2 linked regions of the Rhodoligotrophos appendicifer genome follow. The protein of the gene in region 1 interacts with the protein of each later gene in a pairwise test. Links are inferred from orthologs where the notes say so. Each region holds a gene or a part of one and is shown on either strand. Other genes may lie near its edges. The genes, in order: leuS and ligA.

Region 1 (14,872 bases):
GACGGTGAGAGAGACCGGCGCTATGGCGCTCGACATTCCCCGCGAGGAGCCTCTTGGGGACCGCTTGGAGGCGTATCTCGCCAAATGCGAGGAGAAGCTCGGCTTTGTCCCGAACGTGCTGCGAGCCTATAGCTTCAGCCCCGCGAAGCTCCAGGCCTTTGCCGATATGTATAACGACCTGATGCTGGGCGCCTCAGGGCTCACGAAGCTCGAGCGGGAAATGATTGCCGTTGTCGTGAGCTCCTCCAATCATTGCTACTATTGCCTCTCGGCACATGGGGCTGCGGTACGGCAGCTGTCGAACGATCCTGCCCTTGGCGAAATGCTCGTGATGAACTATCGGGCAGCAGATCTGGACCCGCGGCGCAAGGCCATGCTGGATTTTGCCGTGAAGCTGACGGAACGGCCCGACGAGATCGAGGAAGCGGACCGGCAGGGTCTCAGGGACGGCGGCTTCAGTGACCGGGATATCTGGGACATCGCGGCCACCGCCAGTTTCTTCAACATGTCGAACCGCATGGCCGCCGCAATCGACATGCGGCCAAACCCGGAATATCGGACCCTGGCGCGATAGGGCGCCCTACAGCCAGCCTTTATGCTTGAAGTAGAAATACGGCATGATCGCGGTGAGGATCATGAGGCCAATGGCGAAGGGATAGCCGAACTGCCATTCCAGCTCCGGCATGACGGAGAAATTCATACCGTAGATGGAGGCGATGAGGGTTGGGGGCAGGAAGACGACCGCGGCCACTGAGAAGATTTTGATGATCCCGGTCTGCTCGATGTTGATCATCCCCAAAGTGGCATCCAGCAGGAAGTTGATGTTGCTGGTGAGAAACAGCGCGTGATCCGACAGGGCGAGAACGTCGCGGGCGACGGTCTTGAAGTTGCGCGCGAGGGCCTTGTCGGCCTTCTGTTCGGCCGGCCGGATCAGGAAGGCGCTCAGCCGTGTCAACGTCAACAAGCTCTCGCGCACGCGGCTGACCAGCACCTGGCTCGTGCCAACCCGGCGTAAAATGTCCTCGTAATCGATCCCGCGGTGGGTCTTGCCGGCATTGCGGGGCGAGAAGATCTCATGGGCGACCTTGTCGAGATTGCGCTGGGTCGCCTCGAGCAGATCCGCCAGCCGGTCAGAGATGGCATCCAGCAATCCCGCCAGGATGCCTTCGCCGCTGATATTGGAGAAGCCCTGCCGCTGACACATCATCGCGAAATTGCGAAAGGGAAGTGGATCCGAATAGCGGATCGTCACCAGACGATGACCGACCAGGATGAAGGTCACGGGGTCGAGACCAGGCGTATCGGTATCGGCCTTGGACAGGACCGCAGCCGTCAGGAAATAGGCATTGTCTTCCTGGTACAGCCGGCTCGACGCCTCGATTTCCGACATCTCCTCATGGGTCGGGAGTTCCACCTTGAGGGCGACCTCGACACAACGCTCCTCCTCGGCCGTCGGACTGAGGAGATCGACCCAGATCACGGTGTCGGGGAGGGGGTCGCCCGGATTCCAGCTTACTCGCGTCAAAGTGCCCGTGGCCGTGGTCATATAGGCGTTGATCATGTGCCGGATCCGTAACGCAGGACAGGGAAACGAAGCTTCGGTGGGTCGTCTAGACCAACGTCACCGAAGCGCCAATGTATTTGTCCTCCCGGATGAATTTATGACGGGCGCAACGCGAAGGCCACACTTGCGGCAAAAAGCAAATCGGCCCACGGGCCGATCCTACCTTTAGGTAAACAAATCCTGTACAGCTCGCGGCGATTTCCGAGGAAACGAGAATGTCGAGGATCGTACAGGGCTTCGGGCTGGCAATGGTCGCAGTGCTCGGCCTTTTGTTGTCCGGCTGCGGCATCAACACCATCCCCACCTATGAGGAGCAGGCGAAGGCGGCCTGGAGCGAGGTGTTGAACCAATATCAGCGCCGCGCCGACCTCGTGCCCAACCTCGTGGAGACGGTGAAGGGTTATGCGGCGCAGGAGAAGGACGTCCTGACCTCCGTCGTCGAGGCCCGCGCCAAGGCGACACAAATCACTCTTCCGCCCGAGGCGCTGAGCAATCCTGAGCTGATGAAGCAGTTCCAGGACAATCAGGCGGCATTGAGCAGCGCCCTGTCCAGGCTGCTCGCGGTCGTCGAGGCCTATCCCGACCTGAAGTCGAACCAGAATTTCCTGGCGCTCCAGTCGCAGCTCGAAGGCACGGAGAACCGCATCGCCATCGCCCGCCGCGACTACATCGAAGCGGTGCGGAAATACAATACGGAGCTCCGGACCATTCCCGGACGGTGGTGGGCCGCGGTCTTCTACTCCGACGCAAAGCCCATGGCGACGTTCGACATTCCGGCGGAGCAGCAGCAAGCTCCCAAAGTCCAGTTCAACTGAGGTCGCTGTCATGTCCGACATCGGCGAAATCGCCCCTGCCCATCGCCTCCCCTTCTGGCGCTCCTTCGTCTATTTCGTCATGTCCATCGTGGCCGCGACCTTCTGGTTCGGCCTCTGTTATGCCGCCCCGAGCTTCCCGGCTCTCACCGGTCGGGTGGTCGACCAGACGGCCATGCTCGATGCCCCGGCAACGGCAGCGGTCACAGCCAAGCTCGCGGCGCTTGAACAGAAGACGGGCGTCCAGCTTGTCGTCGCGATCCTGCGGGATCTCCAGGGCTACGAAATTCGCGACTACGGCTATCAGCTGGGTCGCTTCTGGCAGCTGGGTCAGAAGGACAAGAACAACGGCATCCTGCTCCTGATCATACCCTCCCAGAACAATGTCGCCATCGAGGTGGGCTACGGGCTCGAACCCGTGCTGACCGATGCGACGTCTCGCGTGATCATCGAGAATGCGATCATCCCCAACTTCCGAGCCGGCAATTTCGCGGCCGGGGTCGAGGCCGCCATCGACGACATCACCAAGGTGGTGAGCGGCGAGGCCCTGGAGGTTCGGCCGCAGGCCGTTCAAGACGATCGCAGCTTCAGCGAAGAGGACATCCTCCCGCTGATCTTCATCCTGTTCGTGGTCTTCATCATCCTGATGTCGTCGCGCGGTAGGCCGGGAGGCCGTCGTGGCGCCCGCTGGGGGACCGGCGGCTTCGGGTCGTCCTCCGGTGGCTTCGGCGGCTCCAGCGGCGGCTTTTCGGGTGGTGGCGGAAGTTTCGGCGGCGGCGGCGCCTCCGGCCGCTGGTAATGCTCGCCGCAGGTGACATGGCGCGCATCAATGCGGCGATCACCGCGGCCGAAAAGCGCACCAGCGGTGAGATCGTCATCGTCCTGGCGCATCAGAGCGACGACTATGTCCATGTGCCGATCCTCTGGGCAAGTCTGATCGCCCTGGTCGCACCCCTGCCTCTGATCTACCTGACCACCCTCGGCCTGGTCGACATCTACACCCTGCAGCTCGCGACGTTCCTGGTGCTGGCGCTGCTGTTTGAGCTGTCCTTCATCCGACCGCATCTGATCCCGCGGCGGCTTCAGGCCCTGCGCGCCCATCAGCGTGCCGCGGAGCAGTTTCTGGCCCGCAACCTTCATACGACGAGCGGCCGCACCGGCGTGCTGCTGTTCATCTCCCTCACCGAGCGCCATGCAGAAGTGCTCGCCGACGAGGGGATCTCTTCCAAGGTGGCGGTGGGGACCTGGCAGGAAATCGTCAGGCGCCTGACGATCCGCATCGGCAGCGGCAACCTCGCGGATGCCATAACCGCCGCCATCGACGAATGCGGTACGGTGCTGGCTGCAAGCTTTCCCCCGGAAGCCGGCGATCGCGACGAACTGCCGAACCACCTCATCGTCTTGTGACGCTTCTGTAACGGCTGCTTCGGGGCTTAACTGCCTTGCGAGAAGAAGGCGCCGAGCCGGATCTGGATGTTGTCGGCCACCTCGTGCGCCGCCCGCTGCTGCGCATTGCGCAGCGCCTGCAGGTTGGCAAATTCGGATTGAACGCGATCATAGGAGACGCGCGAGAAGGTCTGTCCCTCGAGGATCTGGGCGCCGGAGCCGAGGTCGATCAGCGCATAGCTTGACTTCAAGGTATAGGCGCGCCGGTTCACATCGGTATTCTTTTCGATCGAGACGTCGAACTCGTCCTGGGCCACGCTGAAATCGAGGCGATACCGCTCGTTCTGGCCCTGGCCCACCGGAGCGATCTTTTCGAGCAGGGCATTGCGGACGAGTTGCCCGACACGGCTCTGCTTCTCCGGAATCCCGATGCCCGCCAATGTCAGCGCCACGGAAGAGCCGTCGGCCTGGGTCGCATACATCGGCTTGAAGCCGCAGCCGGACACACCGAGTGCGGCTATGCCGACCATCGCCACGAGCCCCGCTCGCCAGCTATTCCCCAAGAGCTATCCCCTTCGTGCTAGCCCGCTACGACGTTGACGATCCTGTCGGGCACGACAATGACCTTCCGAACCGCCAACTCTCCGATTGCCCGCCGGACATTATCCAGGTTAAGGGCCGCCGCTTCAATCTGATCCTTCGGAGCCCCCCGTGGAATTGTCAGATCGTCGCGACGCTTCCCATTAACCTGGACTGCAATGGTTACCGTATCGTCGACGATGAGGGACGGCTCGGGCTTTGTCCATTGCGTCTCGGCAAGCATGGTCTCATGCCCCAGAAGCTGCCAGCACTCCTCCGTGAGATGCGGCATCATCGGATTGGCGATCTGACACAGGATGTCTGCCGCCTCCCGCAAGGCCCAGGCCGTGTCGGGGGCGAGCCCCTCCGCGCGCACCATAGGCTGCAGGCTGTTCACCAACTCGTAAATGCGCGCAATGGCACGATTGAAACGGAGGCCCTCGATATCCTGCGCCACGGCCTGCAGGGCCTTGTGGGCCGCCCGGCGGATGTCGGTGGCCGGCGCCCCGAAGCTGTCGGGAACGGCTCCTTGAGCGGTGGTTGCCTCGACGATCTCGCTCACCAGACGCCAGAAGCGCTGAACGAAACGGAAGGAGCCCTCGACGCCGGCCTCCGTCCATTCCATGTCCCGCTCGGGCGGCGTGTCGGAGAGCATGAACCAGCGCGCCGTATCGGCGCCGAACTCCTCGATGATCGATACGGGATCGACCACGTTGCGCTTCGACTTGGACATGGATTCGATCGAGCCGACGGTGACCGGTTCACCGGTCTTGATATGCACGGCGCCCGTCTCCGATTTCACCACCTCCTCCGGGAAGAGCCAGCGGCCAGCCTGGTCCTTGTAGGTCTCGTGCGTGACCATGCCCTGGGTGAAGAGGCCGGCAAAGGGCTCCTCGAGATGCATGTGCCCGGTCTTGGTCATGGCGCGGACATAGAAGCGCGAATAGAGCAGATGCAGGATCGCGTGCTCGACACCGCCGATATACTGATCGACGGGCATCCAGTATTTGGCGGCCTCCTCCGACACCGGCAGATCGGCATGCGGCGACACGAAACGGGCGAAGTACCAGGAACTGTCGACGAAGGTGTCGAACGTGTCGGTCTCGCGCGTGGCCTTGCCGCCGCAGGTCGGGCAGCTCACATGCTTCCAGGTCGGGTGATGATCCAGCGGATTGCCCGGCTTGTCGAAACTCACGTCCTCGGGCAGCACGACCGGCAGATCCTGCTTGGGCACGGGCACGATGCCGCAGCTTGGACAATGGATGACGGGAACCGGACATCCCCAATAGCGCTGGCGCGATACGCCCCAATCCCGCAGGCGGAAATTCACCATGCGGCTGCCGATGCCCATCTCCTCCATGCGGCGCGCCACTTCGGCCTTGGCTTCGGCAACGCTCATGCCGTTGAGGAAGTCGGAATTGATCAGCACGACGGAATCGCCCTCGGTGTCGAGGAAGGCCTCGTCGCCGATGGTGAAGGTTGCGGGATCGACATCGCGCGGCGCCACCACCGGGATGACGTCCAGGCCATATTTGCGGGCGAAGTCCAGATCGCGCTGATCATGGGCGGGGCAGCCGAAGATGGCGCCCTCGCCATAGCCCATGAGCACGAAATTGGCGGCATAGACGGGCAGACGGACGCCCTTCCGGAACGGATGGCGCGCATAGAGCCCCAGGAACACGCCCTTCTTCTCGGCGCGCTCGATGACCTCTTCGCTGGTGCCGAGCGCCGCGACCTCTGCCCGGAAGGAGGCGATCTCGTTGGAGCCCTGTGAAAGCTTCTTCGTCAGCTCGTGATCGGCCGCCAGCGCACAGAAGCTGGCCCCGAAGATCGTGTCGTGGCGTGTGGTATAGACGGTCAGCTGCTCGTTGAGCGGTGTCCCGTCCTCGCGCTCCAGGTCGAAGGAGAAGCGCATGCCTTCCGAGCGCCCGATCCAGTTGCGCTGCATGAGGCGCACCTTCTCGGGCCACCGCTCCAAGGTGTCGAGGGCGTCCAGGAGCTCCTGGGCATAATCGGTGATCTTGAAGAACCACTGCGCCAGTTCGCGCTTTTCGACGGCCGCTCCCGAGCGCCAGCCCTTCCCGTCGATGACCTGCTCATTGGCGAGGACGGTGTGGTCGACCGGGTCCCAGTTCACCATGGAGACTTTGCGCTCGACGAGTCCCGCTTCCATGAAGTCGATGAACATCGCCTGCTCGTGGCGGTAATATTTCGGATCGCAGGTTGCGAGCTCCCGCGACCAGTCCAGCGACAGCCCCATCAGCTTCAGCTGCCCGCGCATCGTGTCGATGTTTTCGTAGGTCCATTTTGCCGGATGGATGCCCCGCTCGATGGCGGCATTCTCGGCCGGCATGCCGAAGGCGTCCCAGCCCATGGGGTGCAGCACATTATAGCCCTGGGCGCGCATGTAGCGGGCGGTGACGTCGCCCATGGTGTAGTTGCGCACATGCCCCATGTGGATCTTGCCCGAGGGATACGGAAACATCTCGAGCACGTAGTATTTCGGCTTGTCCGAAATTTCCGCAGCCTCGAAGCTGCGGTGATCGTCCCATTTCTGGCGCCAGCGGGGCTCGCTGTCGCGCGGATTGTAGCGCTCCATCGGGGATGCCTTGTCTCGGGCCGTCCGCCTCAACCGGAAAGGCGGCGTGGGTGCTGGACTTACACGCACTTGATTGGCGTCGCAAGGTCGGCTTTAGCTAGGGCGCCACGCAAGAAGGACCATCATGACACTGCTTTCCGGCCATATCAGTCACCCCGGCCTCGCCGATGTCCTCACCCGGATCGACACGGCCGCCAGGCAGGCGGGTCGGAGCCGCGACGAGATCACGCTGATCGCTGTCTCCAAGACCTTCGATGCCCCCGACATTCGACCCGTGCTGGAGGCCGGCCAGAGGGCCTTCGGCGAAAACCGGGTGCAGGAGGCCAAGGGCAAATGGCCGGCCCTGCACGACGCGTTCCCGGGCGTCGAAGTGCATCTCATCGGTCCCCTGCAGACGAACAAGGTGAAGGAGGCCGTCGCCCTGTTCGACGCCATCCACACCCTCGACCGCCCGAAGCTGGCGGGGGAGCTGGCCAAGGAGATCGCCAAGCAGGGCCGCGCGCCTAAACTCTTCATCGAGGTGAACACGGGCGGCGAGCCGCAGAAAGCCGGTATCCTGCCCGAGGCGACCGATGCCTTCGTGACCCAGTGCCGACAGGAATTCGGGCTGACGATCGAGGGCCTCATGTGCATTCCCCCGGTCGACGAGGAGCCGTCGCTCCACTTCGCCCTGCTGGACAAGATCGCCAGACGCAACGGCCTCCCTGGCCTCAGCATGGGCATGAGCAGTGATTTCGAGGTCGCAGTAGCATTCGGGGCGACCCACGTCAGGGTGGGAAGTGCGATTTTCGGGAGTAGGAGTTACGCTGGGTAGATAGGATTTCCCCACACACCGCCGCGGGGTCCTAAGGCGACCCATGTCGCAATCCGCGTGCTCTCCGTCGCTCAGCCTTGTGCCTGGGATGGCACGTTCCCTATGCTGCGGATCGATCGAGGGAACTCAAGACAGGGCAGTCATTCATGAAGAGCCAAGCGCGCGTGGTGGTCATCGGCGGCGGTGTGGTCGGCGTGTCCACGCTCTACCATCTGGCCAAGAAAGGCTGGTCCGACGTCGTGCTTGTCGAGCGCAAGGAGCTCACCTCCGGATCGACCTGGCATGCCGCCGGCCTGCTCCCGCTGTTCAACATGAGCTACTCGGTGGGCCAGATCCACAAATACTCGGTCAAGCTCTACAAGACCCTGGAGGAGGAAACGGGCCAGCATGTAGGCTTCCGCCAGGTCTCCAACATTCGGCTCGCCCGGACCAAGGATCGCTGGGACGAGTTCATGTATTATGCCGGCATCGCCAAGACCCTCGGCATCACCGTCAATGTCCTCACCCCTGCCCAGGTCAAGGAGATCTGGCCGCTGGTGAACACCGACACCCTGATCGGCGCGATCCAGCACCCGGATGACGGCTACATCCAGCCCGCCGACCTGACGCAGGCGCTGGCCAAGGGCGCGCGCTCGCGGGGCGCCGAGATCTACCGCAACACCACCGTCACCGGCATCGAGCAGCAGAAGGATGGCACCTGGCTGGTGAAGACCGACAAGGGCGACATCGCAGCCGAGCATGTGGTGTCCGCCAGCGGCAACTTCGCCCGGAAGACCGGCGCGATGGTGGGCGTCGACGTGCCGGTGATCCCTGTGGAGCACCAGTACATCGTCACCGAGCCGCATCCCGAGATCGTGGCGCGCCAGAAGGCCGGCTTGCCCGAAATGGGGGTTCTCCGCGAATCCGACAGTTCCTGGTACATGCGCGAGGAGAATGGCGGTCTACTGCTCGGTCCTTATGAGGTCGGCGCACCCGCCTGCTATGTGGACGGGCCGAGCGAGGACTCCGAATTCGAGCTGTTCCAGGAGGATCTCGAGCGGCTCGAGCCCTATATCGAGACCGCCATCACCCGGGTGCCGGCCTTCGGCGAAGTCGGCATCAAGAGGGTCTATAACGGCGCCATCGCCTATACGCCGGACGGCTCCCCCATCATCGGCCCGGCCTGGGACGTGAAGAATTTCTGGCTGAACGAGGGCCATTCCTTCGGCGTAACCGCGGCCGGCGGCGCCGGCTGGCAGCTGGCGGAGTGGATCGTCGATGGCGAGCCCACCATCGACATGATGGGCGTCGATCCCCGCCGCTTCGGGCCCTATGCCACCCGTGGCTACCTCAAGACCAAGAATGAGGAGGCCTATGCAAATGTGTTCACCGTCCATTACCCCGACGAGGAACGCGCCGCCGCCCGGCCCCTGAAGCGCACTCCCTGCTACGACCGGATGAAGGACCTCGGCGCCGTCTTCGGCTCGGTCTATGGCTGGGAGCGTCCCAACTGGTTTGCACCGAAGGGCTTGGCTCTGAGCGCGGCCGAACTCGACCAGCCCGACACGCTGCTCCATGAGAACCATGCCCCGGTGAAGCCGGGCGAGCCGGTGCGGGAGAAATATGCCTTCCGCCGCTCCAACTATTTCGAGCATGTCGGCCGCGAAGCGCGCCATGTGCATGAAAAGGTGGGCCTGCTGGACATGTCCGCCTTCGCCAAGTTCGAGGTCTCGGGGCCCGGCGCGGAAGCCTGGCTCGATTATCTCGTCGCCAATCGCATTCCGAAGAAGATCGGCCGCATCGCCCTCACCCACATGCTGTCGAAGAATGGCGGGGTGCGGTCGGAATTCACGATCTTCCGGGCTGGGCCGCAAAGCTTCTATCTGGTCTCGGCCGGCGCCTTCGAGCGCCACGACTTCGACTATCTGCAGAAGAACCTGCCCACCGACGGCAGCGTGCGCCTGTCGAAGGTGACGACGCAATATGGCGTGCTGGTGCTCGCCGGTCCGCGCTCGCGCGACGTGCTCGCGAAGGTCACGGATGCGGATCTCTCCAGCCCCAAATTTCCCTGGCTGTCCGGCCAGTTCATCAATGTCGGCATCGCCTCGGCACTGGCGATCCGGGTGAATTTCGTCGGCGAGCTCGGCTGGGAGCTGCATCACCCGATCGAGATGCAGAACACCATCTTCGACACCGTGATGGAAGCAGGCGCCGAATTCGACATCAAGCCCTTCGGCATCCGCGCCATGGACAGCCTGCGGCTGGAGAAGTCCTACCGGTTGATCCCGCGCGAGTTGTCGATCGAATATTCGGCCATCGAATCCGGCCTCGAGAAGTTCGTGAACCTCAACAAGGCCGACTTCATCGGCCGCGACGCATTGACGAAGTGGCAGGCGGAAGGGTTCAAGAACCAGTTCGTCACCATGGAGGTCCACGGCGTCACCGATGCCGATGCCCGGGGGTCCGAGGCGATCTATCGCGATGGCAGGCTGGTGGGCCGCGCCACGTCCGGCGGCTATGGCTGGCGCCTGGGGAAATCCCTGGCGCTCGCCATGGTGCCGCCGGAGATGGCGGCGCTGGGCACCGAGTTCGAAATCGAGATCCTGGGACGGCGCCACAAGACGACGATCATCCCCGAGTCACCCTTCGACCCTGAGAACGAGCGGCTGCGGGGGTAACGGCCCTCTCCCCACCCAGTCGGTCATCCCGGCCGAAGCGAAGCGCAGAGCCGGGATCCCGGACAGCACAGGGATCCCGGGGGAATTGCTCCACCGGTTGATCGCTAAGGACATTCAGGAAGACTTAGCAGGTTGTTCGGCTCATCCCGATCGGGTTCTGTCTTGAGATACTTGTTACCGTAAGGACTGAGTGCAACTATAACCCATACGCTTTTGCCTCCCGCGCTTACAAAAAAACGCCATTCGCCGCTTTCTATCAGGCCAATTGCTTGAGGTTGCGTGATCTTCCACTGCTTGGGCGTAGCACCCCCTACATGGGTAATTCGCTCGTAGGGATTATATCTATCCTGTTTGTTGATGCAGGAGATTTGAGCTGTTTGTGTCAACTTCAATCCTTTCCAAAGGGCTGCCGCGACAACGCTTGGGCTGGACGAAGGATTCTGCTTCCCCTAAGGTAAATCTGCGTGACTAGGGGTCTATCCTGGTCCTGCCGCAAGTTTGATTGCGGATCTAAGCTCGCGGTGTTGGGGTTGCCGCCCCGGCACCGCGTCAGCGAATCGCTGTAGTTGTATTTTATGAATAATTTACGCGTTTAGCGAGTCTTGGTTGTCAACAACCCATTGACGTTTAGTTTGCTGGCAAATGAACTGTGCGGTCGACCTCTCCCACAAGGGGAGAGGTAAGGAAAGGCTCACCCCGCCTTCTTCTTGTTCGCCCTGTTGTTCACGAGGTCGTCCACCACCGCGGGGTCGGCCAGCGTGGAAGTGTCTCCCAGATTGCTGAAATCGTCCTCGGCGATCTTGCGGAGGATGCGGCGCATGATCTTGCCGGACCGGGTCTTCGGCAATCCCGGTGCGAACTGGATCATGTCGGGTGAGGCGATGGCGCCGATTTCGGTGCGCACCCATTGCCGGAGTTCCGCCCGCAGCTCCTCGCCGCCCTGCTCGCCCGACATCAGCGTGACGTAGCAGTAGATGCCCTGGCCCTTGATGTCGTGGGGGAAGCCGACCACGGCGGCCTCGGAGACCTTGGGATGGGCTACGAGGGCGGATTCGACCTCGGCTGTGCCCATGCGATGGCCGGAGACGTTGAGCACGTCGTCGACGCGGCCGGTGATCCAGTAATAGCCGTCCTCGTCCCGACGGCAGCCGTCGCCGGTGAAATACTTGCCCTTATAGGTCGAGAAATAGGTCTGCACGAAGCGCTCGTGATCGCCATAGACCGTGCGCATCTGGCCCGGCCATGAGTCGAGGATCACGAGATTGCCTTGGGTCGCGCCGTCCAGGATGGTGCCTTCGCCGTCGACGATGGCCGGCTCGATGCCGAAGAAGGGCAGGGTCGCAGACCCCGGCTTCAGGTCGGTCGCGCCAGGCAGCGGCGTGATGAGGATGCCGCCGGTCTCGGTCTGCCACCAGGTATCGACGACGGGACAGCGATTGTCGCCCACCACCCGGTAATACCACTCCCAGGCCTCGGGGTTGATCGGTTCGCCGACGCTGCCGAGAAGCCGCAAGCTCGAGCGGCTGGTCTTCTTCACGAAGTCGTCGCCGGCACCCATCAGCGCGCGGATGGCGGTGGGCGCGGTGTAGAAGATATTGACCTTGTGCTTGTCGATCACCTGCCAGAAGCGCGAGGCGTCGGGATAATTCGGCACGCCCTCGAACATGAGCGTCGTGGCGCCATTGGCCAGCGGTCCATAGAGGATGTAGCTGTGGCCGGTCACCCAGCCCACGTCCGCCGTGCACCAGTAGATGTCGTCCTCATGATAGTCGAAGACGTAGTGATGGGTCATCGAGGTATAGACGAGATAGCCGCCGGAGGTGTGCAGCACCCCCTTGGGGCTTCCCGTCGATCCCGAGGTATAGAGGATGAACAGCGGATCCTCTGCGCTCATCTCCTCGGGCGGACAGTCGGCCGAGGCCTTCGCCACCTCCTCGTGATACCAGAGGTCACGGCCGCCATGCCACTCCACCGGCCCGCCGGTATGGCGCACGACCAGCACCGTCTCGCTTCCCTGGGTCCGCTGCAGAGCCTTGTCGGTGTTCGCCTTCAGCGGCACCTTCTTGCCGCCGCGCAGGCCTTCGTCGGCGGTGATGATGAAACTCGACTTCGCGTCTTGAATGCGGCCGGCCAGCGAATCCGGCGAGAAGCCGCCAAAGACCACGGAGTGGACCGCACCGATGCGCGCGCAGGCCAGCATCGCATAGGCCGCTTCGGGGATCATCGGCAGATAGATCGTGACCCGATCGCCGCGCTTGACCCCGTTATTCTTCAGGACATTGGCGAATTTGCACACATGGCCATGCAGCTCGCGATAGGTGATGTGCTGGGAATTCTTGGGATCGTCTCCCTCCCAGATGATCGCCACCTTGTCGCCGCGCGTCGCCAGATGCCGGTCGATGCAATTGGCGCTGACATTGAGCGTGCCGTCCTCGTACCATTTGATCGAGACGTCCGGATAATCGTAATTGACGTTCTTGATCTTGCTGTAGGGCTTGATCCAGTCGACGCGTTTGCCGTGCTCGCCCCAGAAGGCCTCCGGATCGGCGACCGAGTCCGCATACATGCGATCGTAATCCGCCTTGTTGACATAGGCGCGGCTCTTCCAGGCATCCTGAACCGGATGAAACTTTTCGTCGGACATAGTGCCCCTTCCTCCCAACGGCTTCTTGGCCCTGATTATGAGCCGTGGCGCTGCAGCCGACAAGATAGGCTAAAGGTCACGTCGCGGGATCGGCAAGGCGCCAGACGGAGGTGCGCTTGACTTCCGAATCCTCGAGGTCCCGGCTCACCTGGATCTGATATTCCGCCAGCTTTTCGAGGCGATCGCGCGGCAGATAGGCACGGCCGGGATCGCCCAGCAGAACGAGTGTGCCTTCAGCGCGATACGCCTCCAGCCAGGCGAGCACCTTCTCTGCCAGCGGCTTTTCATAGCAGATGTCACCCGCGAGAATGATGTCGTAGGGCAGCCGCGGCAGGCCCAGTATGTCCTCGCAGCGGACCCGGATCGACACGTCGTTGGCCGCAGCGTTGAGCGTGATGGCGGCGGCCGCAAAGGCATCGATGTCGGCAGCGCAGACGGAGGCCGCACCGGCCAATGCGGCGGCGATGGCCACCACGCCGGATCCGGCGCCGAAATCCAGCACGTGTCGGCCGGCGACGATGTCGGGAGTGTCGAGGATGTAGCGGGCCAAGGCCTGACCGCCTGCCCATGCAAAGGCCCAATAGGGTGGCGGAAGGCCGATCTGCTCGAGCTCCTCCTCCGTCTTCGTCCAAAGGGGGAGTGCTTCATGCGCCAGATGCAATCGGATCGAGGGAGCATGCGGAACCGGCAGAAGCTCCGTATTCGACTGCACGAACATATGGGCGTGATTGCCCGCAGAGGCGGGCGGGGCAGGCTCAGATACCGAACTCACAGCTCACCTCGCCTCCGCCAATTCCTGACTTATGCCATGGCGGGGCGGGTGAGTCTCGCGCAGCTTGGGCCTCAGAGGGTCCAGCGGCGCAGCTGCTGGGAGATGATGTCGATGATCGAAATGCTGACGACCACGATGATCATCACCGCCGCCGTCTCGGAATAGTAGAAACCGCGGACATATTCCCACAGGATCTGGCCGATCCCGCCGGCGCCGACAATGCCCAGCACGGTGGCCGAGCGCACATTCGTCTCGAAGCGGTAGAGCGAGTAGGAGATCCACAGCGGCACCACCTGCGGCACGACCCCGTAGATGATCTCCTGCAATTTACTGGCCCCGGTCGCGCGAATGGCCTCCACAGGGCGCGGATCGATGGCCTCAACGGCCTCCGAGAACAGCTTGGCCACGATGCCGGTGTTGTGGATGAACAGGGCCATGACGCCGGCAAAGGGTCCGAGCCCCACGGCGACGACGAAGAGCAGCGCAAAGACCATCTCGTTGATGGCGCGGCAGGCATCCATCACGCGCCGGATGGGCTGGGCAATCCAGACCGGGGTGATGTTTTCAGAGCTCAGCAGTCCAAAGGGGATGCCGAGCACAACGGCGAGCACCGTTCCCCAGACCGCGATCTGGATGGTGACCACCATCTCCGAGACATAGAGCCGCCAATCCTTGAAGCTCGGGCTGAGGAAACCCCCGGCAAACGACCCCATATTGTCTGCGTCAGTGAACAGATGCGTCCACAGATACATCTCTGTCGGCGACCAGCTCCAGGCGAGCAACGCCGCAAGCGCGATCCATATGCCCCAGGTCCGAATCCTATGGCTCAGCGGCTCGCGTGGGATCTCCACGGCAGGTCGGGTTGGTCGGATGTCGCTGAGGCTCATCGGGGCGTTCCTTGGATATGAAAAAGCGCCCGCCCCAGTGGAGCGGGCGCCGTCGAATTACGCCACTTACATGCTGGGAGTTTCAGTCGCCTGCTTGTTCACTTCGGCGATCTTGGCCTCGAGCTCGGCGACTTTCGCCTGGCGATCGGCTTCGGCAA
Region 2 (14,740 bases), on another replicon or contig:
GCGTGATCGGCGGTCCGCGATTCTACGAGCGCCAGGAAATCCGGGACGCGCTCGCCTATCTCAAGATCACCGCGCAACCCGATAACGACCTCGCCTTCGAGCGCATCATCAATGTACCCAAGCGCGGCATCGGGGATGCAAGCGTGAAGAAGGTGCATGCGCTGGCCCGGGCCGAGGGGATCTCCCTGTTCCGGGCCGCCGAGGCGATCGCCGTCACCGACGAGCTGCCGGCGAAAGCCCGAAATGCCCTCCGACAGCTCACGGCCAGCTTCCGGCGCTGGCGCTCGCTGCTCGAGGGCGTGCCCCATACGGATCTGGCGGAAATGGTGCTGGACGAGTCGGGCTATACCGAGATGTGGCAGAACGATCGCACTCCGGAAGCGCCAGGGCGACTTGAGAATCTAAAGGAACTCGTCCGCTCCATGAATGACTTCGAAAGCATGGGCGGGTTCCTCGAGCATATCTCCCTGGTGATGGACGTGGAGAACCAAGCTGGCGACGACAAGGTCAGCATCATGACGCTGCATTCGGCCAAGGGGCTCGAATTCGACAGCGTGTTCCTGCCGGGCTGGGAGGAAGGTCTGTTCCCGCATCAGCGATCTCTGGACGAGAGCGGACGCGCGGGGCTCGAGGAGGAACGCCGGCTGGCCTATGTGGGCATCACGCGGGCGCGCAAATCCTGCCACATCTCCTTTGCCCAGAACCGGCGGATCCACGCGCTGTGGCAGAGCGCCATGCCGTCGCGATTCGTCGACGAGCTGCCGGAGGAGGATGTGGAGGTCGAGCAGTCTTCGTCCAATTACAGTTCCTATGGACGCGGCTGGGCCTTCGGCGAGAGCCGCTTCGACACGATGAATCCTTATCAGACCGACTATGGGACACCCGGGTGGAAGCGCGCCCGGCAGGCCTATGACAAGGGCGAGTCCGTCCGAAGCGTGCCGCATTTCATCGAGGGCGAACTGATCGCGCGCGACGGCGGCGATGCGCCCTCCTTTGCGCGCGGCGAGCGCGTGCTCCATGCAAAGTTCGGTGAGGGCACGGTGGCCGGCGTGGACGGCAACAAGCTCACCATCGACTTCGACGAGGGGGGCGAGAAACGGGTCCTGTCGAGCTTCGTGGAGCGCGCCTGAAATCCCGCTGGCGGGGTTTGGGGTGGTTGGGGTAAGCGAGGCACCACAAGGATCCTTGTGTCGCCATCACCGGTGCTTCCATGCCAGAGACTCCGCCGCCGTCCACCATCCGCGAATTTTTCCAGGGGGTGATCAGCGCATTGCCCATCGCCGCGGCCGCCGTGCCCATCGGCCTCCTCTTCGGAGCCTTGGCGGCGGGTAAAGGCCTGAGCACGCTGGAAGCCGGGCTGATGAGCGCCCTGGTGTTTGCCGGTGCTGCACAGTTCGTGGCCATCGGCATCTGGACGGACCCGGCACCATGGGCGCTGCTGGGGCTGACCGCCCTCACGGTCAATCTTCGTCACGCCATCATGGGCGTGTCCCTGGTGTTGCAGTTCAAGCATTTCGGGCGGGCGGAACGCTGGTTCAATCTGTTCTTCCTGACGGACGAGGTCTGGGCCCTGTCGGAGAAGCGCGCGTCCGAGCGCCCGCTGTACCCCGCCTACTATATGGGCATCGCCGTCTCGCTCATCGTGACCTGGACGGCGGGCACAGTGGCGGGGACAATCCTCGGTGCGCGGCTCGGACCGCCGGAGCGGTATGGGCTCGATTTCATTTTCACAGCACTGTTCCTCGGCCTCGTCATCGGGTTCTGGAAGGGACCGAAGACGGGCATCGTCATCGCCATCAGCGGATTGTTTGCCGCAGTCGCCCATGAGCTGATCGACGGCCCCTGGTATATCGTCATCGGCGGTCTCGCCGGCACCGCAGCCGGAGCCCTAACCTTCCGGTCGCACAGGGAGCAGGAGGCATGAGCGTCGATTCCACCACCCTGTTCGCCATTCTGGTGATGGCGCTGGCGACTTATGCGACCCGTGTCGCCGGCATGCTGGTGCTGCGGTTCGTGACCCTGACACCGCGGGTGCAGGCGGGCCTCGAGGCCCTGCCCGTGGCCGTCCTCACGGCCGTCATCACGCCGGTGCTGTTCCTGACCGGTCCGGCGGAAACCATTGCCGGGGCGATCACGGCGCTGGCCGCCTTCCGGCTGCCGCTGCTCGGCACGCTGGTGGTGGGTGCCGCGGCGATTCTCCTGATGCGGGCTATTCTCGGGTGATGGGAGCCGTGGCGGCGGCCAGCCATCGCCGCTGCTCATTGTCGAGGCGGGGACCGATCTCCGCGTCGACCCGGGCGTGATAGGCATTGAGCCAGGCAAGCTCGGCCTCGCTCAGCAAAGATGGATCGATGAGACGCCGATCGATGGGGGCAAGCGTCAACGTCTCGAACCTATGCATCGGCCGGTCGCCTCCGGGGACCGGTTCGGCGGGGGAGACGATCACCAGGTTTTCGATGCGGATGCCATAGTCTCCCTGTTTGTAATAGCCGGGCTCGTTGGAGAGGATCATCCCCGTCTCGAGGCCCACCGTGCCGGCCTTGGAGATCCGCGCCGGACCTTCATGGACCGATAAATAGCTGCCGACTCCATGGCCGGTGCCGTGGTCGAAATCGAGTCCCGCCTGCCAGAGCGCGGCGCGCGCGAAACTGTCGAGCTGGGCGCCGGTGGTGCGTTCGGGAAAGCGGGCGACCGAGATCGCGATCATGCCCTTCAGGACGCGCGTGAAGCGATCGCGCATCTCCGCCGTCGGCTCGCCGACAATGAGGGTGCGGGTGATGTCGGTAGTGCCGTCGAGATATTGAGCACCGGAATCGATGAGGTAGATCTCGCCCGGCCGGATCGGACGATTGGAGCTGATGCCGACCCGGTAATGGGGGATGGCAGCGTGGGGGCCGGCAGCGGAAATCGATTCGAAGCTGATCTCCCTCAACTCGCCGGTCGCGGCCCGGAACCCCTCCAGCGCTTCGGCGGCGGCAATTTCGTCGAGGCCGGCTTGAGGCGCGGTCTGATCAAACCAATGAAGAAAATTCGCCATGGCCGCACCGTCTCGGCGGTGGGCGGCACGGGCTCCCTCCAGCTCCACCGGGTTCTTGCGCGCCTTGGGCAAGATGCAGGGATCACGATCGGCAACGATCTCGGCGCCGCTCTCACGAAGCAGGTCACGGATCTTCACCGCCGTCCAAGCGGGATCGATCATGACGCGCACCTTGTCGCCCCCGAGCCGCCGGAGCGCGGGCTCGAAATCGGCCGCCGAATGAAGCTCCACATCCGCACCTAATTCAGAGGCGGTGGCCGCATCGATCTTGGCAGAATCGAGGAATAATTGCGGAAGGCCCTCCGCCGGCAGGATGGCGAAGGCAAGAGCCACAGGCGTGTGGGCCACATCACTGCCGCGTATGTTCAACATCCAAGCAATGGAATCGGGCTGGGTGAGGATGACGGCTCCGGCCTGCTTGGCCTGCAGGGTCTCAAGCAGCTCTTGGCGCTTGTCGGCCACCGATCGGCCCGCGAGCTGGGTCGGATGGGTGACCACCGGCGCTGCGGGACGCGACGGCTGATCCTGCCAAATCGCATCGACGAGATTGTCGCATGGCACAAGCTCGGCGCCGGCGTCGATACACGCCTTCGCAAATCGTTCCGCCTGCTCGACCGTCAGGAGCCAGGGATCGTAACCCAGGCGCTGTCCCGGTCGCAGGGTCCTGCGGAGCCATTCGGACGGGGGCTCGTCGATCAGGTGCTTCGGTTCGACGACACTCAGATCGACCTGCTCGCGCACCTGGATCGTGTAGCGCCCATCCACGAAGATCACGGCCTGATCGACCAGGATGATTGCCATGCCCGCCGACCCTGAGAAGCCCGTCAGCCACCGCAAGCGCTCCGCATAGTCGGCGACATATTCTCCCTGATGCTCATCCGATCGCGGCACGATGAAGCCGTGAAGCCCATGAATTGCCAATTCTCTTCGCAGTGCAGCAATTCTTTCGCCACTTTTGCTGTGATCGCTGACATCGACAAAGCTCTGGTACATGGATCCCTCCGGCGTGATCCCCTTCGCTTAGCGAGGCTGAGCGGCGGATGCAATCGGATCGCCGCCGGATATCTGCGATTAGGGGGCGCCAAGCACTGTCATGCAATTGCCATGTGCAAATCGCAATGCTGCCTCCAAATATGTGATTGTCACCCGCTCATAACGGGGTACCCAAGGCAGCACAATGACGATCCACATCCCTGCCGAGTATCGGCAGAACTGATGCCTTTGCGACCATCGGCAGGAAAGTGGTTAAATAGTTTGCAGGGCGAACACTCCGCGATCTCTCCTTGGACTCGTTAAAAAAAACGGCTTCAGCATTCGTTTTGATGGCGGAAGTTAGGCAGGCTTGTTTCGAGACAACGAACGCATCTGCGTCTTTTGCAGGCAGTGAAGCGTCGTTTTCCGACCTCGGTTTCGAGCGTATCCGAAAGAGGGTTCGGAACCTTAACAGCCTCTTAACAAGACATGCGCTATACGCATTGCTGCGATGCAAACCTCGATCTGGCGAAGCGAGGGTCGCCGGGCCTATATAGGCGGCAGACGAGACGCGGTGATGACCGCAACTCTCTCCAAGACACTGGCTTTCAAAGCCTTTTTGTCTGCAGACCCTTGGGTTTGCGGAGGGGGACACTCGATTGCATGATGGAGACGAAAAATGAGTGTCGCAACTTTCGATAAGGGCCAGACGGTCCGTTCCGGCAGCGCCGATCGCGCCGTTCCTGGATTTCTGAGCCGGGTTTCAAGCCGGGTGAAGCGCTATGTGGAACTGTCCCGCGCCGAGCGTGAGCTCGATCAGCTGGACGACCGCCTGCTGCTCGATATCGGCCTGAACCGTGGCGAGATCCGCCGCATGGTCTGGGGCCCCAACAACCAGCGCTAAGCTGTCGTTTGGGACTGGAGCACCAGCGTCGACCAACCGTCCAGCCTGATCCTGCGCACGGGCACCAAGCCCTGCAGACGATAGGCGGCAGATACGCGACGCTCCTGGCCGGTGGTCAAGCCGGAGAGGATGATGGACCCTCGGGGGTCTAGAAGGGTGCTCAAGGCTGGGGCCAGGACCTCCAGCGGTCGTGCCAGAATATTGGCCATGATCAGCTGGTAAGGTGCAGACTGACGGATGAGTGGATGATCAATCCCGGATGCTAAACGGGCCCGCACTTGCGGGCCCGTTTTGTTTTTGCGGGCATTGGTCCGGGTCTGGTCAACCGCCACCGGATCGATGTCGCTGGCAATGACCGAGCGCCGCGCGGCAAGAGCGTAAGCGATGGCGAGGACCCCGGTGCCGCAGCCGACGTCCAAGACCGGCCACGGGACACCGCGCTTCAAGATGTCGGTGAGGGCGATCAGGCATCCACGCGTGGTGCCGTGATGGCCGGTCCCGAAGGCCAGTCCGGCTTCGATCTCGATTGCAAAGCTCGTCAGGGGCACGCTGTCGCGATCATGGGCGCCATGCAGGTAAAATCTGCCTGCCCGCACCGGCTTCAACCCCTTGAGAGATTCGCGCACCCAGTCGCGCTGCACCAGGGGCACAAGATCCCAGCGCCGGTCTCCCGCCACCGTTGCCAAGTCCTGATCCGAGGGACGCTCGGCAAAGTGGGCCTCTACGCGCCAGTCGCCCTCGCGCTCATCGTTCTCGACGAGAGTGACGGAGACGGGCGCCAGCTCGCTCCAGGTGATTTCGTCGCCCAGATGATCTGCCTGATCCAGAGCGAGATCGTAGATTGTAAATACATGCATGACAGCCGCTTATGACGTGCCGGGCCGCCAGCCTCAAGGACTATCGCTGGCGTCACTCCTTCCGGGTCAGATCCATGCCATACCATTTCTGGGAGAGGGCGGAGAGGACGCCGTCTGCCTTCAGCTTGGCGATAATCGCCGCTACGCGGGCGTCGAATTCGGCGTCACCCGGCTCGGCCGCGACGGCTAGGGGCTCGTAGAAGACCGGCGGACCCACCACCCGCAACGGATAGCCCTTCTCGATTGCGTTGTTGATGGTGGGAAGCGACGACAGAACGGCATTGATTCGCACACCGTCCCCCAGCTTCAAGTCATCCAGGGCATTCAGGTCCGTCTCATAGGTGCGAATCTCGCCGGGCTGTATTCCTGGAGAGAGTGGAGCCGTTGCCTCGGGAAGCGTCAGCGTCCCGCGAAGATAGGCCTCGTAGGTGCATTCGCCGCAGACACCGAAGGTCCGCCCCGTCAATTCAGCGGGAGCCTTCACCCGCGACCGCTCATGTACGGCGAAGGCCGCCGGTACGTAATAATAGACCGCGGGGAAGCTCAGCGCCTGACTGCGCTCCTGGGTGGGGGTCATCGAGCCGACGGACAGATCCCAGCGACCGTTCCAGCGTCCACTGACCACGATCTCCCAAGCCGGAGTGACGATCTCCAAGGTGGCATCGAGCTCCGTGGCGATGGCGCGGGCCACGTCGATGTCGAAGCCGACCATCTGATTGTCGGCGTCCATAAAGGATTGCGGAGGATAGGAAGGGTCCGTCGAAATCCTCAGCACCTTGCTGGCGGTGACCCGGTCCAAGGTGCTTCCTCCATAAGCGGGTGCCTGGACCATCAAAAATGATGCCGCCACTGCGGCCCAAACCATGCGCAAACTGATCAATGTCGGCACTCCAAAGCCTGAAACTATCCGGTGATGCATTTCTCAATGATACCCGAAAAAGTTGCATTCTTTTTGACAGATCAGGAAGGTTGCCGAAATAATCTCGGGGTCAGCGCATTTCCCATCGAGGAAGGCGCCGCGTCACTTCTCGCCGATCAGGTCGAACCAGGCGTTCTCATCGATGACCTCGATGCCCAGCTCGGCGGCCTTTTTCAGCTTGGAGCCGGCGCCAGGGCCAGCGACCACGAGATCGGTCTTGGCGGAAACTGAACCCGAGGATTTGGCTCCGAGACGCTCGGCCATGGCCTTGGCCTCGTCGCGTGACATGCGCTCGAGGCCACCGGTGAAGACGATGGTCTTGCCGGCCACCGGAGAGGTTGCCGCCACCCGCTCCAGGGGCTGAACCGAAAGCTCCTCCAGCAGCGCGTCGATCACCTCCCAGTTATGACCCTCGGCGAAGAATTCGGCGATCGCCTGGGCGACGGTCGGACCGATGCCCTCGATCGCATCAAGATCCGCGAAGGCCTCGCCGGCCGCATCGGCACCGAGCGCCCGCATGGCGGCGAGAAACTGCTCGACCGATCCATAGGAGCGGGCCAGCACCCTGGCGGTCGTCTCCCCCACGTGACGGATGCCAAGGGCGAAGATGAAGCGGTCCAGTGCGATCCGACGGCGAAGATCGATCGCATCGAAGAGCTTTTGCGCCGAAGTCGCTCCCCAACCCTCGCGATCCTTGAGCTTCTTCAGCGACCGGGCATCCCGCTTCGCCAAGGTGAAGATGTCGGGGGCCCGGGTGATCAGCCCGTCGTGATAGAAGGCAGTGATCTGCTTGTCGCCGAGGCCTTCAATGTCGAAGGCGTTGCGTGAGACGAAATGCTTCAGCCGCTCGATCGCCTGGGCAGGGCAGATGAGGCCGCCGGTGCAGCGCCTGGCGGCATCAGGCCTGCCGGTCTTGGGATTGATCTCGCGCACCGCATGGCTGCCGCAGACGGGGCAGATCTCCGGGAAAACATAGGGGACTGCCTCAGGCGGGCGCTTGTCTGCGACCACGGAGACGATCTGCGGGATCACATCGCCGGCCCGCTGGACGATGACGGTGTCGCCAATGCGAATGTCCTTGCGGGCGATCTCGTCCTCATTGTGGAGGGTGGCATTGGCGACGACCACGCCGCCGACAGTGATGGGTTGCAGCTTCGCGACAGGGGTCAGAGCGCCGGTCCGGCCGACCTGGATCTCGATGTCCTTGAGCTGCGTCATCGCCTGCTGGGCGGGAAACTTGTGGGCCGTCGCCCATCGCGGCGAGCGGGAGACGAAGCCCAAGCGCTCCTGCAGCGCGAGATCGTTCACCTTGTAGACGACGCCGTCAATGTCGTAGCCGAGACCCGCCCTGCCCTCACCGATGCTGTGATAGACGGCGATCATCTCGTCCACACTGGCGCAGAGCTTCATCAGGGGATTGGTGGGCAGCCCCCATTTCCGGAACGCCTCATAGACGCCCCATTGCGTGTCGGCGGGGAGCCCGTCCTTGGAAACCTCCCCCCAGGCATAGGCAAAGAACTTCAGGGGCCGGGCCGCCGTGATGGTGGAATCGAGCTGACGTAGGGATCCTGCGGCGGCGTTGCGCGGATTGGCGAAGATCTTCGCGCCCGCGACCTCCTGAGCGACGTTGAGGGCCTGGAAGTCGTCATGGGTCATGTAGATCTCGCCGCGGACCTCGAAGATCTCGGGCACGCCGGCACCGCGAAGACGGTCGGGGACGTCATCGATGGTGCGGACATTGGCGGTGACGTTCTCACCCTCATAGCCATCGCCCCGAGTCGCGGCCATGACCAGGGCGCCGTGCTCATACCGCAGAGAGATGGAAAGGCCATCGATCTTCGGCTCGGCGGTAAAGTCCAGGGACGTCTCCTCGCCCAGCCTCAAGAAGCGCCGCACCCGAGCGACGAAATCCGTGACGTCCTCATCGGAAAAGGCGTTGGAGAGAGACAGCATGGGAACGGCGTGTTTGACCGTGCCAAATGCACCGACGGGCTTCACCCCCACGCGCCGGCTCGGACTATCGGGCCTTACAAGGCCTGGAAACTTCGCCTCGATGGCAGCATTGCGCAGGCGAAGCGCATCATAGTCGGCGTCCGAGATCTCCGGGGCATCCTGACTGAAGTAAAGAGCGTCATGATGGGCAATCGTTTCGGCGAGCCGGGCCAGCTCCGCACGCGCCTGCGCCTCCGTCAACTCGTCCACCGGGATCTCCATCACGCTTCCCCGTCCTGTCATTCCGCTCGCGTCAGCAATTGTTGCGCCTGGGCACGGGCCTCATCCGTCACCCGGGCGCCGGACAGCATGCGGGCGATCTCCTCCCGGCGCATGGCGGGATCAAGCGATGATATGCGCGTGATCACCCGCGGGCCGGCTGCCTCGCCCTCATCGCTCTTAGCGACCAGCATATGGGCATCGGCAAAGGCTGCGACCTGGGGAGAATGGGTTACCGCCAGCACCTGCAGCCGCGAGGCCATGCGCGCCAAACGCTGACCGATCGCGTCAGCCACCGCACCGCCCACACCTGTGTCGATCTCGTCGAAGATCAGGGTCGGCGCACTCGCCCGCGCCGCCAGCACCACCTTCAAGGCCAGCATGAAGCGGGCCAGCTCGCCGCCGGAGGCCACCTTCATCAAGGGCGCCGGATCGGAGCCCGGATTGGCTGCCACCTTGAACTCCACCCGATCCAGGCCATGCAGTCCGGGTGCATCCGGCCGACAGGCCACATCGGTGAGAAATCGGGCCCGCTCCAGCTTCAGGGGTGAAAGCTCCGCCATGACTTCGGCATCGAGATCGGCGGCGACGGCTCGTCGCGCATCGCTCAGCGCGCGGGCGAGATCGAAAAAGCGCGCTTCAGCCTGGCTCGCGGACTGGCTCAACGCGCCCAGATGGCCCTCGCCGGCCTGGAGATCCGAGAGATTCTGTTCGATTGTCGCAAGGAGCGAGCCCAGCTGGGTGACGGGTACGCGATGCTTGCGACCCGCCGCACGCAGCGCAAAGAGACGTTCCTCGATCCGCTCAAGCTCGTTGGGATCATAGTCGAAGCTGCGCTTGGCCTCGGCCACCGCCATGTCGGCTTCGCCGATCTCGACCACCACCCGGTCGAGGGCCGCCACAACCGCATCAAGCCTGCCGCCCGCCTCGGCCTGCCGCCTTTCAAGTCGGCGCAGGGCGGCGTTCAGGGCAGCAATCAAGGTGCCGTCGCCGGACAAGGCCTGCTCGGCCTCCTCCAGCGCCCCCGCAAAGTGCTCGGCATTCATCATCAGGGCACGGCGGTCGGCGAGATCGTCCTCCTCGTCCGGCTCTGGCCCCAGCCGCCGCAACTCTTCGGCGGCATGCTCCAGATAGTCCCGCTCCGCCTGCGCCTTGGCGAGCTTGCGGCGGTGCTCCTCCAGAGCCTCATGAGCGCTGCGCCAGGCCTGCCAGGCCAAGCGCACTTCGCCTGCGCTCGCCTCAAGCCCACCATAGGCGTCCAGCAATTTGCGATGATTGGCCGCTTCAACGAGCGCGCGATCGTCATGCTGGCCGTGAATCTCGGCGATGAGGCCGCCCAGCTGGCGCAGGAGGTTGATGGAGGCGGGCTGATCGTTAATGGTCGCACGGCTGCGCCCGTCCAGGGTCTGGATGCGGCGGATGACCAATTCGCCATCGGCATCGATGCCGTTTTCCTCCAGAAGCGCAAAGGCCGCGTGGGAGGGGTCGAGGTCGAACTGCGCCGTGACCACCGCCTTGTCGGCGCCCTTGCGCACCAAGGCCGCATCGCCGCGGCCGCCCAAGGCGAGGCCCAAACTGTCCAACAGGATCGACTTGCCGGCGCCCGTCTCGCCCGTGAACACAGTCAACCCTTCGGCAAGGATGATGTCCAACCGGTCGATCAGAACAATGTCACGAATGGAGAGAGCCGTCAGCATGGGGCCTATATAGCCCATCCATTGGTCCGGGAGCGAGCACCCACACATACCAAAATGAGATGTGTCGCGCTTTTGCCGAACCGCGCTCAGCCGCCCCAGGGATTGACGGAACTGATGGCCTGGCTGATCCAGGAGGCCTTGTTCTCCTGCGGCTCGAGCCCATCCTGCCGCAACAGGGCGTAGGCATCCTGATACCAGGGGCTGCCCGGGAAGTTGTGGCTGAGAACGGCTGCGGCGGTCTGCGCCTCGCTGGAAATGCCGAGGGCAAGATAGGCCTCGACCAGACGATAGAGCGCCTCCGGCGTGTGGGACGTCGTCTGGTAGGCCTTGATCACCTTCTCGAAGCGATTGATCGCCGCCACATAGGCGTGCTGCGTCAGGTAATAGCGCCCGACCTCCATCTCCTTGCCCGCCAAGTGGTCGCGGGCGAGGAGAGCCTTGGCCTGGGCATCCTTGGCATAGGCCGTGTTCGGGAAGCGGCGGCTGATCTCGTCCATGGCCGCCAGGGCCTTTTCGGTCGCCGACTGATCGCGCTTCACATCGGCAATCTGCTCGTAATAGCAGAGCGCGATCAGGTAATAGGCATAGGCTGCGTCCTTGTGGCCGGGATGCAGCGTGATGAAGCGCTGAGCCGCCAAGATGGCATCGGCATAGGCGTTGCGCTGATAATCGGCATAGGCGCTCATGAGGGTCGCGCGGGTGGCCCAGCTGGAATAGGGATGCTGGCGCTCGACTTCCTCGAATTGCTTGGTGGCCTTTGCGTAAGAGCCACTCTTCATAAAGTCGAGGCCCTTATTGTAGAGATCGGCGACCGGCTCGGCATCGTCCACGACCTGATCGGCGCCATCCGGCGCCAGAGCATTGCCGGATGCCGGCATCGGCGTGGCCGAACCTGAATCGTCTCCCCACAGTCCGGAGACCGTGCTGCACCCGGACAGGATCAGCGCCCCTGAAATGCCCAACATCACTGCGCGCAGACTTCGCCCGCCTATCCCCGCGCGCGCATTCTGCGCAGTCCCGTCCTTCAGATCTTGCGTCATTGAAACTCCGTCGGGAGTGTTCCCACCGTGCCTCAGCACGCCTCCCATCTCGCGCCAGCTATATCCGATCGCGGTAACCCCCGGCAACGCCTGGATCGAATAAGCCATCAACGCTTAGAGACGGGAAACCCGGCGGAAGTTTGTCCACCGGGCTTTCACGTATTCCCGCTGCCTGCGTTACTCAGTTCGCCTGACGGCGGAGAAAGGCCGGAATTTCCAGTTGGTCATCGTCCAGATCGGTGTGCGCCTGGCCTTCTGCCGCTGATGGCTGAACCCCGCCCATGCGCTCACTCGGCGCCGGCTGACGGGCCGGTTCGCGACGCGCCGACATGGCCGGCTCGGATTTCACCGGCTGTGATTCGTCTTCGTCGCGACGGCCGAGACCGACGCTTGCAAGCCGCTCGAAGAGGCTCTTGCGCTTCTTCTGGGCATGGGCCGTCAAATCTTCGATATTAGCGTTGCGCTGGGCGTAGTGGCGCTGAGCGATGGGCGGAAATTCATCGATCGAGGGCAGGCGCGGCGCCGGATTTTGCGGCAGGGCTGCACGAAATGCATGCTGAGGCGCAGCGGGCGCCTGAGGAGCCGGGGCGTAAACCTGCTCCTCCTCGGCCAGATACTCCTCTTCCTCAGCCGATTGCTCGGCTTGAGCTTCATGCATGGAGCGGATCGCCGCATCACGCTGCAGGGCGGCGTATGCTGCTTCATCGTCCTCGCGGCCTTGCGGCTCCTGGTGCATCGGCTCGCTGCGGAACGGCATCTGCTGCTGAGCCACGGGTGCGGGAGCCACGACGGGGGCCGGTTCACGCACGACCGTGGCCGGCGCAGGCATATAGCCATATGTCGTGCGTTCCGGAGCGTGGTGGCCGTAATCGTCGTCGTAGTGCGGCTCGCTGGCGGTCGCCGACGGATCCGTGATGCCGGTCGCGACGACCGAGACGCGCATGATGCCTTCGAGGGACTCGTCGAAGGTCGCACCCAGGATGATATTCGCCTCGGGATCGACCTCCTCGCGAATGCGGGTCGCGGCTTCATCAACCTCGTAGAGGGTCAGATCATGACCGCCGGTTATGGAGATCAGGAGACCGCGGGCACCCCGCATGCTGACATCGTCCAGCAGCGGGTTGGCGATCGCCGCCTCGGCAGCTTCGATGGCGCGCTTCTCGCCGGCCGCCTCGCCGGTGCCCATCATGGCCTTGCCCATTTCGCTCATCACTGCACGGACGTCGGCGAAATCCAGGTTGATGAGGCCTTCCTTGGTCATCAATTCGGTGATCGAGGCCACGCCGGAATAGAGGACCTGATCAGCCATGGCGAAAGCCGCGGCGAAGGTCGTCTTCTCGTTGGCGATCCGGAAGAGGTTCTGGTTCGGAATGACGATCAGCGTATCGACATGCTTCGACAGCGCCTCAATGCCGCGCTCGGCGGTGAGCATGCGCCGCTGGCCTTCAAACTGGAACGGCTTGGTGACCACACCAACGGTGAGGATGCCCTGCTCCTTCGCCGCGCGTGCAATTACAGGGGCCGCCCCGGTTCCGGTTCCGCCGCCCATGCCGGCGGTGATGAAGCACATATGCGCTCCTGCCAGATGATCGAGGATTTCGGGCAAGGCCTCTTCAGCCGCCGCCCCACCGATCTGCGGCTGGGACCCGGCGCCGAGCCCCTGCGTCAGGGCCGTGCCCATCTGAACCCGGCGCTGTGCCACGCTCTGGGAGAGGGCCTGGGCATCCGTGTTGGCGACGACGAATTCCACGCCTTCCAACTTGGATTGAATCATATTGTTGACGGCGTTCCCGCCGGCGCCCCCTACGCCACAGACGGTGATGCGCGGCTTCAATTCGGCGAGATTGGGAACTGTCAAGCTAATGGTCATGGATGGCGTCCGCTTTCTTTGAGCCTCCCGACTACATTTGTTACCAACTCGATAATAAATCGTTAACGCTGACTTACCGGACGCATAATTTGGTGCAATTTGTCAGTGGGTCCTTAACCCTGTCGGTTAACCAAACCGGCAAAGCGCCTGCCCCGCGACAGGAAGATCCGGGCCTGCCTCGGGCGCGTGACCCGGCTCGGGGGCGGTCGGCCGGACCCGCTCAGACAGTGGACCACTCGCAGAATCCACGTTGTCAGGCCAAAAACATGGCCGTAAGGTAAGCCCCTGGGCGACAAGGGTTTTGACAAAGTTCCGCGCCCGGCGTTTGATTGAACGTTCAACCAAGTCCTAGCCAGACTTGATCAGGGGAGGGTTGCCTGTGAACCAGAGATATCCAAGCTTCCTGCGTCAGCCGCAGCGGCGACGCGACTTTCTTAAGATGCTGGGGGCCTTCGGCATCGGGGTCTCGGTCACGCCTTACCTGTCCAACGGGGCGAAAGCGGCCGACGAGGCGATCTATTTCACCTGGGGCGGATACGAGGATCCGGGCAGCGGCATCTTCAAAGTCTATGAAGACGAGTTTGGCGCCCTGCCCCAGTTCGCAACCTATGGCGATGCCGAAGAGGGGCTACAGAAACTGCGGGCCGGCTTCACCGCCGACGTGATCCATCCGTGCGCTACAGAGCTGGTGCGTTGGAAGGATGCCGGGGTGCTGCAGCCGATCGACACTGGACGACTGAAGAACTGGCCCGCCCTGTTCCAGACCCTGCGTGACCTGCCGCTGATCAATCTCGAGGGCAAGGTGTGGATGGCGCCGTGGGAGTGGGGGTCGACCTCCATCACCTACCGGACGGACCTCGTCGAACTTCCCAATGGCGAAGAGAGCTGGGGCATTCTCTGGGACGAGAAGAATAAGGGCCGCATTGCCGTGATCGACAGCGCGGAGGATACCTGGTTCTGCGCCGCCATCTATGCCGGCATTCCGCTGGACAAGATCGACGCCGCGGCCATGGACAAGGTCAAGGCGCTGCTGGTCAAGCAGCGGCCGCTGATCCGGATGTACTCGTCGGACAATACGGTGCAGGAGCAGGCCCTGGCTTCGGGCGAGTTGGTCGCCGCCATGACATGGGCGGATGCGGCGAACAATCTCATCAAGCAGGGGCAGCCAGTGAAGTTCGCCCAGCCCAAGGAAGGGCCCCTCACCTGGGTCTGCGGGCTCGTGCTTCACAAGGA

The links.
Region 2: the proteins of leuS (region 1) and ligA interact in binary tests that used the Escherichia coli proteins (3 or more experiments, as listed by UniProt). The link is inferred for Rhodoligotrophos appendicifer from one-to-one orthologs.

What each region holds. Positions count from the first base shown.
Region 1 is NZ_VHKL01000001.1:641,147-656,018, forward strand. Bases 4,142-7,272 are described here. They hold leuS (leucine--tRNA ligase), read right to left. Parts: upstream 6,941-7,272; coding sequence 4,343-6,940; downstream 4,142-4,342. Other genes in these bases: FKM97_RS03050 (hypothetical protein), read right to left, coding at 4,142-4,325; FKM97_RS03060 (YggS family pyridoxal phosphate-dependent enzyme), read left to right, coding at 7,065-7,272. In the rest of the region: FKM97_RS03025 (peroxidase-related enzyme), read left to right, coding at 23-574; FKM97_RS03030 (magnesium transporter CorA family protein), read right to left, coding at 581-1,561; FKM97_RS03035 (LemA family protein), read left to right, coding at 1,780-2,379; FKM97_RS03040 (TPM domain-containing protein), read left to right, coding at 2,390-3,175; FKM97_RS03045 (TPM domain-containing protein), read left to right, coding at 3,193-3,783; more of FKM97_RS03050, read right to left, coding at 3,810-4,141; more of FKM97_RS03060, read left to right, coding at 7,273-7,754; FKM97_RS03065 (GcvT family protein), read left to right, coding at 7,901-10,411; FKM97_RS03070 (DUF3892 domain-containing protein), read right to left, coding at 10,516-10,803; acs (acetate--CoA ligase), read right to left, coding at 11,103-13,055; FKM97_RS03080 (class I SAM-dependent methyltransferase), read right to left, coding at 13,132-13,773; phosphonate ABC transporter, permease protein PhnE, read right to left, coding at 13,899-14,714; phnD (phosphonate ABC transporter substrate-binding protein), read right to left, coding at 14,781-14,872.
Region 2 is NZ_VHKL01000005.1:321,173-335,912, reverse strand. What follows is about bases 6,359-9,357. They hold ligA (NAD-dependent DNA ligase LigA), read right to left. Parts: upstream 8,925-9,357; coding sequence 6,792-8,924; downstream 6,359-6,791. Other genes in these bases: recN (DNA repair protein RecN), read right to left, coding at 8,921-9,357; FKM97_RS13415 (transporter substrate-binding domain-containing protein), read right to left, coding at 6,359-6,650. Outside these bases: FKM97_RS13445 (ATP-dependent helicase), read left to right, coding at 1-1,130; FKM97_RS13440 (AzlC family ABC transporter permease), read left to right, coding at 1,211-1,924; FKM97_RS13435 (AzlD family protein), read left to right, coding at 1,921-2,223; FKM97_RS13430 (aminopeptidase P family protein), read right to left, coding at 2,210-4,030; FKM97_RS13425 (YjiS-like domain-containing protein), read left to right, coding at 4,689-4,913; FKM97_RS13420 (50S ribosomal protein L11 methyltransferase), read right to left, coding at 4,910-5,770; more of FKM97_RS13415, read right to left, coding at 5,823-6,358; more of recN, read right to left, coding at 9,358-10,597; FKM97_RS13400 (outer membrane protein assembly factor BamD), read right to left, coding at 10,684-11,637; cell division protein FtsZ, read right to left, coding at 11,819-13,507; FKM97_RS13390 (ABC transporter substrate-binding protein), read left to right, coding at 13,887-14,740. UniProt on the Escherichia coli protein: DNA ligase that catalyzes the formation of phosphodiester linkages between 5'-phosphoryl and 3'-hydroxyl groups in double-stranded DNA using NAD as a coenzyme and as the energy source for the reaction.